2 regions of the Streptomyces sp. NPDC051286 genome follow, and region 1 is predicted to be linked to the other one. Evidence: riboswitches for the same ligand, from Rfam matches in the RefSeq annotation. Region 1 holds a riboswitch; the other holds the start of a gene.
What was found. Region 1 has a riboswitch for thiamine pyrophosphate ahead of thiC (phosphomethylpyrimidine synthase ThiC). Riboswitches for the same ligand answer to the same signal wherever they lie in the genome.
Positions count from the first base shown of each region.

Region 2: it holds a riboswitch for thiamine pyrophosphate, as region 1 does, so the genes downstream of both, thiO (glycine oxidase ThiO) here and thiC (phosphomethylpyrimidine synthase ThiC) in region 1, are expected to answer to the same signal.

Region 1 is NZ_JBITER010000012.1:136,394-140,213, forward strand. It holds gene ACIBB8_RS15270 (hypothetical protein) at 1-257, shown strand, start outside; gene thiC (phosphomethylpyrimidine synthase ThiC) at 477-2,267, opposite strand; TPP riboswitch at 2,260-2,393, opposite strand; gene ACIBB8_RS15280 (YibE/F family protein) at 2,464-3,801, shown strand.
Region 2 is NZ_JBITER010000001.1:450,214-454,033, forward strand. It holds gene ACIBB8_RS02050 (thiazole synthase) at 1-230, opposite strand, end outside; gene thiS (sulfur carrier protein ThiS) at 233-451, opposite strand; gene thiO (glycine oxidase ThiO) at 448-1,656, opposite strand; TPP riboswitch at 1,654-1,766, opposite strand; gene ACIBB8_RS02065 (hypothetical protein) at 1,879-2,220, shown strand; gene ACIBB8_RS02070 (NAD(P)/FAD-dependent oxidoreductase) at 2,249-3,502, shown strand.

The sequences.
Region 1 (3,820 bases):
GCGCACGGGAGGCCTGGCGCCATGCGCTGCTGGAGCGCGGCATCCTGCCGTTCCTGCGCGATGCACTCGCCGATCCCACCGCAGGCGCCGCGCCGCGTACACCGCACCCATCGGCCCACCGCATCCCAAAAATCGGCTACAGCCGACCGGACTTCACGGGGCCGGACGAGGGTCCGGCGGCGGGACCCCGCCCGTCTTTCACGAGCCCGGACTTCACCAGCCCGGACTTCGGCGGCCCGGAACACGAACCGGACTGACCGGCCGCCGCGGCCCGGCATGCCTCGTGAGTGGTGGGGAATCACCAGCCGCGGCGCCATGGGCCGTGGGATCAGCCCCCTCGGCTCACCAGGAGTTGTGGCCTGCCGCATGTCCGTGCCCGCCGGACAGCGCAGGCCGACACCCGGCGGTGGCCGGTGGAGCGGCCCGCGGCTCCCCCGGCGGTTTCCGGGGGCGCGGGCCGTTCCAGTACGGCGTACTCAGTCGGTGAGCGGGAGGTACACCCGGTTGCCCGCAGCCGCGAACTCCGCGGACTTCTTCATCATGCCCTCGGCGATCTCGGCCTCGGTCGCCGAGGGCTCGTCGCCGCCGAACTGCTCCGAGATGCTTCGGCTGATCTTCATCGAGCAGAACTTCGGGCCGCACATCGAGCAGAAGTGGGCCGTCTTCGCCGGCTCGGCCGGCAGCGTCTCGTCATGGAACTCCCGTGCCGTGTCCGGGTCGAGTGCCAGGTTGAACTGGTCCTCCCAGCGGAATTCGAACCGCGCGTCCGACAGTGCGTCGTCCCAGTCTTGCGCCCCTGGGTGCCCCTTGGCGAGGTCCGCAGCGTGGGCCGCGATCTTGTAGGTGATGACGCCCGTCTTCACGTCGTCCCGGTTGGGCAGGCCCAGGTGCTCCTTGGGCGTGACGTAACAAAGCATCGCCGTCCCCCACCAGGCGATCATCGCCGCGCCGATGCCCGAGGTGATGTGGTCGTAGGCCGGGGCGATATCGGTGGTCAGCGGGCCGAGCGTGTAGAACGGCGCCTCCTCGCAGATCTCCTGCTGGAGGTCGATGTTCTCCTTGATCTTGTGCATGGGGACATGGCCCGGGCCCTCGATCATGGTCTGGACGCCGAACCGCTTGGCGACCGAGTTGAGCTCGCCCAGCGTGCGCAGTTCGGCGAACTGCGCCTCGTCGTTGGCGTCGGCGATCGAGCCGGGGCGCAGTCCGTCGCCCAGCGAGTACGTCACGTCGTACGTCGCGAGGATCTCGCAGAGCTCCTCGAAGTTCTCGTACAGGAACGATTCCTTGTGGTGCGCCAGGCACCACGCGGCCATGATCGACCCGCCGCGGGAGACGATCCCGGTCTTGCGCCGGGCGGTGAGCGGGACATACGGCAGCCGCACGCCGGCGTGGACCGTCATGTAGTCGACGCCCTGCTCGGCCTGCTCGATCACAGTGTCCTTGTAGATCTCCCAGGTCAGCTCCTCCGCCCTGCCGTCGACCTTTTCGAGGGCCTGGTAGAGGGGCACGGTGCCGATCGGCACAGGGGAGTTGCGTAGTACCCACTCGCGGGTGGTGTGAATGTTGCGGCCGGTGGAGAGATCCATGACCGTGTCGGCGCCCCAGCGCGTCGCCCAGGTCATCTTCTCGACCTCCTCCTCGATGGAGGAAGTGACCGCGGAGTTGCCGATGTTGGCGTTGACCTTCACCAGGAACCGCTTGCCGATGATCATCGGCTCGGTCTCCGGGTGGTTGACGTTGGCCGGCAGGACCGCCCGGCCGGCCGCGATCTCCTCGCGTACGACCTCGGGTTCGACGTCCTCCCGGATCGCCACGTACTCCATCTCCGGGGTGATCTCGCCGCGGCGGGCGTACGTGAGCTGGGTGACGGGCTGCCCGTCGCGGCTGCGGCGCGGACGGCGCGGACGGCCAGGGAAAACGGCGTCGAGGTTACGCAGTCCGCCGCGCGGCGAGGTGTGCCCCAGCCCGTCGTCCTCGGGGCGGACGGGGCGGCCGACGTACTCCTCGGTGTCGCCGCGGGCGGTGATCCAGTTCTCCCGCAGAGGTGCGAGACCGCGCCGTACGTCGGTTTCGGTGGCGGGATCGGTGTACGGCCCCGACGTGTCGTACAGCGTCACGTCCTTGCCGTTGGTGAGGTGCACCTTTCGGACCGGCACCTGGAGGTCCGGGCGCGAGCCCTGGACGTATCCCTTGTGCCAGCCGATGGACGTGCCGGCCTCGTCGCTCTGGTTCGAGGCAGGCGTGCGTGCGTCCGATGTGGTCATGAGACCTACTCCCTACGCCGGCATTACCCGGTAACAGGTTCGGCGGTCGGCGCAGCCTGTCCCGTACGGATGTACGGATATCAGCGCCCTCTCAGCCCGGTGCTCCGAGCTCCCGCGTGTGCAAAGGTGCCACCACGCTAGCGCCTGTTCCGGCGTGCTGGACAGAGGGCCTGTTCCTTGTTGCGATGATCGCCTGGTGACGTCCCTACAGAGCGCCCCCGGATCGCAGGACCATCAGCACGGGCATTCGCACAGCCACGGCCCTGCTGCGCCGGTCTCCGCACATCTGCGCAAGGTCATCGCGGCCGTGCTGATCCCGTTCGCCACCGCGGTCGTTGTCGGCCTGGTGGCTCTCTGGCCGGGCGGTGCGCCCGCGCACGAGCGCACCGGTGTCGGTTTCGACCGGCAGACCCAGCAGGGCAAGGTGGTGAGTGTCGACAAGGTCGACTGCAAGGACGTGAATGCCTCGCAGACGCCGGTCACGGGCGGCGCCACGACGCCATTGGGGGACGGGGGCGCCGGTCAGGAACCGGGACTGTGCGAAAGGGTCACGGTCGAGGTGACGACCGGGCACGACAAGGGGCGCACATTCGTCGAGATCGTTCAGCCCGACGCCCCTCGGCAGTTGCGCAAGGATCAGGGCGTGGTCGTGGCGTACGCCCCTGACGCGCCCCATGACCTGCAGTACTCCGTGACGGATGTGAACCGGAAGTTCCCGATGGCGCTGCTGGCCGGGATCTTCGCTCTCGCAGTGGTCGTCGTCGGCAGAATGCGTGGGTTGATGGCGCTGGTCGCGCTCGCGGTGTCGTTCGCCGTACTGACCCTGTTCATCCTCCCCGCGATCCTTCAGGGGTCGAATCCGCTGCTCGTCGCGGTCGTCGGGGCCAGCGCGATCATGCTCATCGCGCTCTACATGTGCCATGGCCTGACCGCACGTACCTCGGTCGCGGTCATCGGCACTCTGATCTCACTGCTGCTGATCGGCCTGCTCGGTTCACTCTTCATCGGCTGGGCGAGCCTGACGGGGAACACCGACGACAACACCGGCCTGATCCACGGCCTCTACCCCCACATCGACATGAGCGGCCTGCTGCTGGCCGGTGTCATCATCGGTTCGCTCGGTGTGCTCGACGACGTGACGGTCACCCAGACGTCGGCGGTCTGGGAGCTGCACCAGGCGGACCCGACCATGGGTGCGCGAAAGCTGTACCGGGCAGGGATCAGGATCGGTCGCGACCATATCGCCTCGGTGGTCAATACGCTGGTGCTCGCCTACGCAGGCGCCGCGCTTCCCCTGCTGCTGTTGTTCTCGATCGCGCAGAGCAGCGTGGGGACGGTGGCCAACAGCGAGCTCGTGGCGGAGGAGATCGTCCGGACGCTGGTCGGCTCGATCGGACTGGTCGCCTCGGTACCGGTGACGACGGTGCTCGCGGCACTGGTCGTCTCCGCGGACCGTACAGGGCTCGGCGCGGAAGCAGGAGCTTCGGCACCCGTACGGGGCGGGAGGGGCCGGCGTCGCAGGGCGAGGCATTGAGCACCTCGACGCGAAGCAC
Region 2 (3,820 bases), on a different contig from region 1:
GTGAAGCAGCCCGCCGTGTTCGGCAGGACGCGGATCGAGAGGCGTTCGAGAACGGAGAGGACCGAGCCCTGCACGGTCGGGTCGAGGCGGCGCATCGCGACGGTGGTCAGCTCGGTGCCGGACGCTGTCAGGGAGCGTTCGAGCACGTCGAGACTGGGCGCCCCGCCCGTTCCCATGATCAGCCGGGAGCCGAACGTGGTGCCGCCGAGGGTGAAGAGATCGTCGGACATGGTCAGCCTCCCTGGACCGCGGTGAGGACCTCGATCCGGTCGCCGTCGGCGAGGGCGGCGGCCGACCAGCGGCTGCGCGGGACGACGGTCTCGTTGAGGGCCGCGGCGACCCCGGAGGGCGCCGCCGTGAGAGTCGCCACAAGGGTCTCCAGGGTGGTGCCCGCGGCGATCGAACGGGGATCGCCGTTCACGGAGACGGTGAGCGGGAGGGAGTCGGTCATGCGGGCTGCTCCTGACGTACGGAGGCGGAGGGCGGTACGGCGGCGGGTGCGAATCGTCCGGGGGCGAAGGGGCGGGCCACGGCGGGCAGCTCGCCGGTGGTCAGCAACTCGGCCATGGCGTCACCCGTGACGGGGGTGAGCAGTACGCCGTTGCGGTGATGGCCGGTGGCGAGGTGGAGGCCGGGCAGGGCGGTGCGGCCGAGCAGCGGGGCGTTGTCGGGGGAGGCGGGGCGAAGGCCGGCCCGGGTCTCGGTGAGCGGCAGTTCGGTGATGCCGGGCACCAGCTCGTGGGCGTCGCGCAGCAACTCGTACACCCCGCCCGCCGTGACGGTGGTGTCCCAGCCCATTTCCTCGCTGGTCGCGCCGACGACGAGCTCGCCGTTCTCGCGCGGGACGAGATAGACATGGCTGCCCCGGACCACGGCCCGCACGGTGCGGGTGAGGAACGGCGCGTAAGCGGCGGGCACGGTCAGCCGGAGCACCTGTCCCTTCACGGGCCGCACCGGGGGGACGACCTCGTCCGGCAGCCCGGCGAGCCGCCCGCTGAGGCTGCCCGAGGCGAGTACGACCTGGTCGGCGGCCAGCTCCGTACCGGCCGTGAGTACGGCTCCGGTGGCCCGGTCCCGTGCCACCCCGAGGCGTTCCGCCCAGTCGCGGTGGAAGACCACCCCGGCCCGTTCGCAGGCCGTCAACAGAGCGGCGGCCAGTCGACGGGGGTCGACCTGGTGGTCGCCGTCGACCCGTAGACCGCCGCGCACGCCCGGCGCCAGCATGGGCTCCAGCCGGCGGCACTCACGGCCGGTGAGCCACTCCGACTCGAGCCCCGAACGCTGCTGCAGCGCGTGCAGCTCCCGCAGATGGGCGCGGTCGTCGGAGTCCAGGGCGACCGCCAGGGTGCCGCAGGCGCGGAAGCCGATGTCCTGGCCGCTCGCCGCCTCCAGTTCGGCCGCGAAGGCCGGGTAGCGCGCGGCGGACGCGGCATTGAGTTCGAGCAGCATCTGCTCGCCGTAGTGGAGTTCGGTGACGGCGGCGAGCATCCCGGCCGCGACCTGGGCGGCCCCGCCGCCCGGTTCGGGGTCGACGACCGCGGTGCGCAGACCGCGCTGTGCAGCCCGCCAGGCGGTCACCAGACCGATGATCCCGCCCCCGATGACGAGGACGTCGGATCCTTGTGCGGATACGGATGTGTTCCCGGAAGAACGCATGGGCGTCCAGCCCCTCCCTTCGCCGGCATGACCCGGATCAGGTGCGTACGGTCGGAGGCCGCCCAGCCTCCCTCTCAGCCCGGTGCGTCCGGGCTCCCGCGAGTGTCTTACGGTGGCCACCCTAGTGCCCCTCCCGGCAGGTTTTGCCCCGTCGCGTCGGGCGAACATGGCCGGTCACGGCACTGGACCCCGTCCCCCGGACCCGATAAAGGAGCAGCAGCCATGGCCCGTTCGCTCGATGGACTCGTCCTCTCGCCGGTCGCCGACCAGGCGCCGGGCCAGGTCGGCACCCGTACCCGCTTCACGTACCACGAGGAGGACGGCCGGATCTGGGCCGAGTACGCGGGCGGCGACGTGGTCCGGGGCCATCTCGTCGGCACCAGGACCGCCGATCGACTCGACTTCCGGTACGTCCAGTTGAAGCAGGACGGAACGACGTCCTCCGGACACTGCCTCTCCACCGTCGTCGACCTCGCCGACGGCCGGGTGCGGCTGGACGAGCGGTGGGAGTGGGAGTCGCAGGAGGGCAGCGGGACGAGCGTGGTCGAGGAAGTGCCTAGCTGACTGACCGTCAGGTGTTTAAGGTGGACGGGTGAGCGAGCAGCAGACTGAGCAGCTGGACCGGCGGACCGAGCGCCGCATCGTCATCGTCGGTGCGGGCATGGCCGGTGTGCAGACCGCGGTGGCCCTGCGGGAACAGGGCTTCACCGGCCCGGTCACCCTGATCGGTGCCGAACCCCACCAGCCCTACGACCGGCCGCCACTGTCCAAGGCGGTACTGCTCGGCGAGGCCGAGGACTCCGCCTTCGACATCGACTTCGAGGCGCTCGACATCGAGCTGCAACTGGGCCGCGACGTGACCGGCCTCCGGTCCGAGGCGCATGAACTGGACACCCCGACGGGTTCCGTCCCGTACGACGTCCTGGTCATCGCCACCGGCGCCGAACCGGTCGAGCTGCCGGGCTCCGAGGGTGTGCGCGGCGTCCATCTGCTGCGCACCCTCGACGACGCCGCACGGCTGCGGCCGGTCCTCGGCGAGCAGCACACCGTCGTGGTCGTCGGCGCCGGATGGATCGGCGCGGAGTTCGCCACCGCGGCCCGCGCCGCGGGCTGCGAGGTCACCGTCGTCGAGGCCGCCGACCGGCCGCTCGCGGGCGTCCTGCCCGCCGAGGTCGCCGCTCCGATGGCCCGCTGGTACGGGGAGAGCGGCGCGGAACTCCTCACCGGCGCCCCGGTGGCCCGCATCGAGCCCGGCCGGGTGGTCCTCGCCGACGGCCGCGCACTCGCGGCAGGAGCGGTGGTCGTCGGGATCGGTGCCCGGCCCGCCACCGCCTGGCTGGCCGGCTCCGGCATCGCGCTCGGACCGGACGGATCGGTGACCGCCGACGAAGCGCTGCGGACCTCGCTGCCCGATGTGTACGCCGTCGGGGACTGTGCCTCCTTCCCCTCCGCGCGATACGGCACGCGCCTCCTCGTCCACCACTGGGACAACGCCGTCCAGGGGCCGCGGACCGCCGCCGCCAACATCATCGGCGCCGGCTCCCGCGGGGCGCCGCAGCCGCTTACGTACGACCCCGTGCCGTACTTCTGGTCCGAGCAGTTCGACCGGTTCGTGCAGTACGCGGGCCATCACGGGGGCGCCGACACCCTGCTGTGGCGCGGCGACCCGGACGGTCCCGCCTGGTCGGTGCTCTGGCTGCGGGACGGCGTGCTGGTCGCCGTCCTCGCCGTCGGCCGGCCGCGCGACCTGGCCCAGGGGCGCAAGCTCATCGAGGCGGGGGCGCGGCTCGATGAGGCGCTGGCGGCCGATCCCTCCGTGCCGCTGAAATCGACGGTACGTCAGTAACGGCCTGGTGCACGATAGAGAGTGGATCAGCGAGCGGCGTCATGCGGCTTCGAATCCAAGGCGGAGGAGGGCGGAGACGCGAAGGGGGTCCCCCCCCCCATGCCTTAGGGCTCTGGGGGAGTCGTCGACTGACGATAACGCCGGAGGCGGAGTCGCATGACGCCGGGAGCCCGCTCGCTATCGTGCGCCAGGCCGTAACGGCCGCCCCTGTGAAGGGGCCGGTGTGCAATATCCGTCATGCGGACGCCTCTTGGTCGTGGGTCAAAATTGGTGCAGTGTGCAGCTTTTGGATTACCGACCCTCTTCCAAAGGATGTGC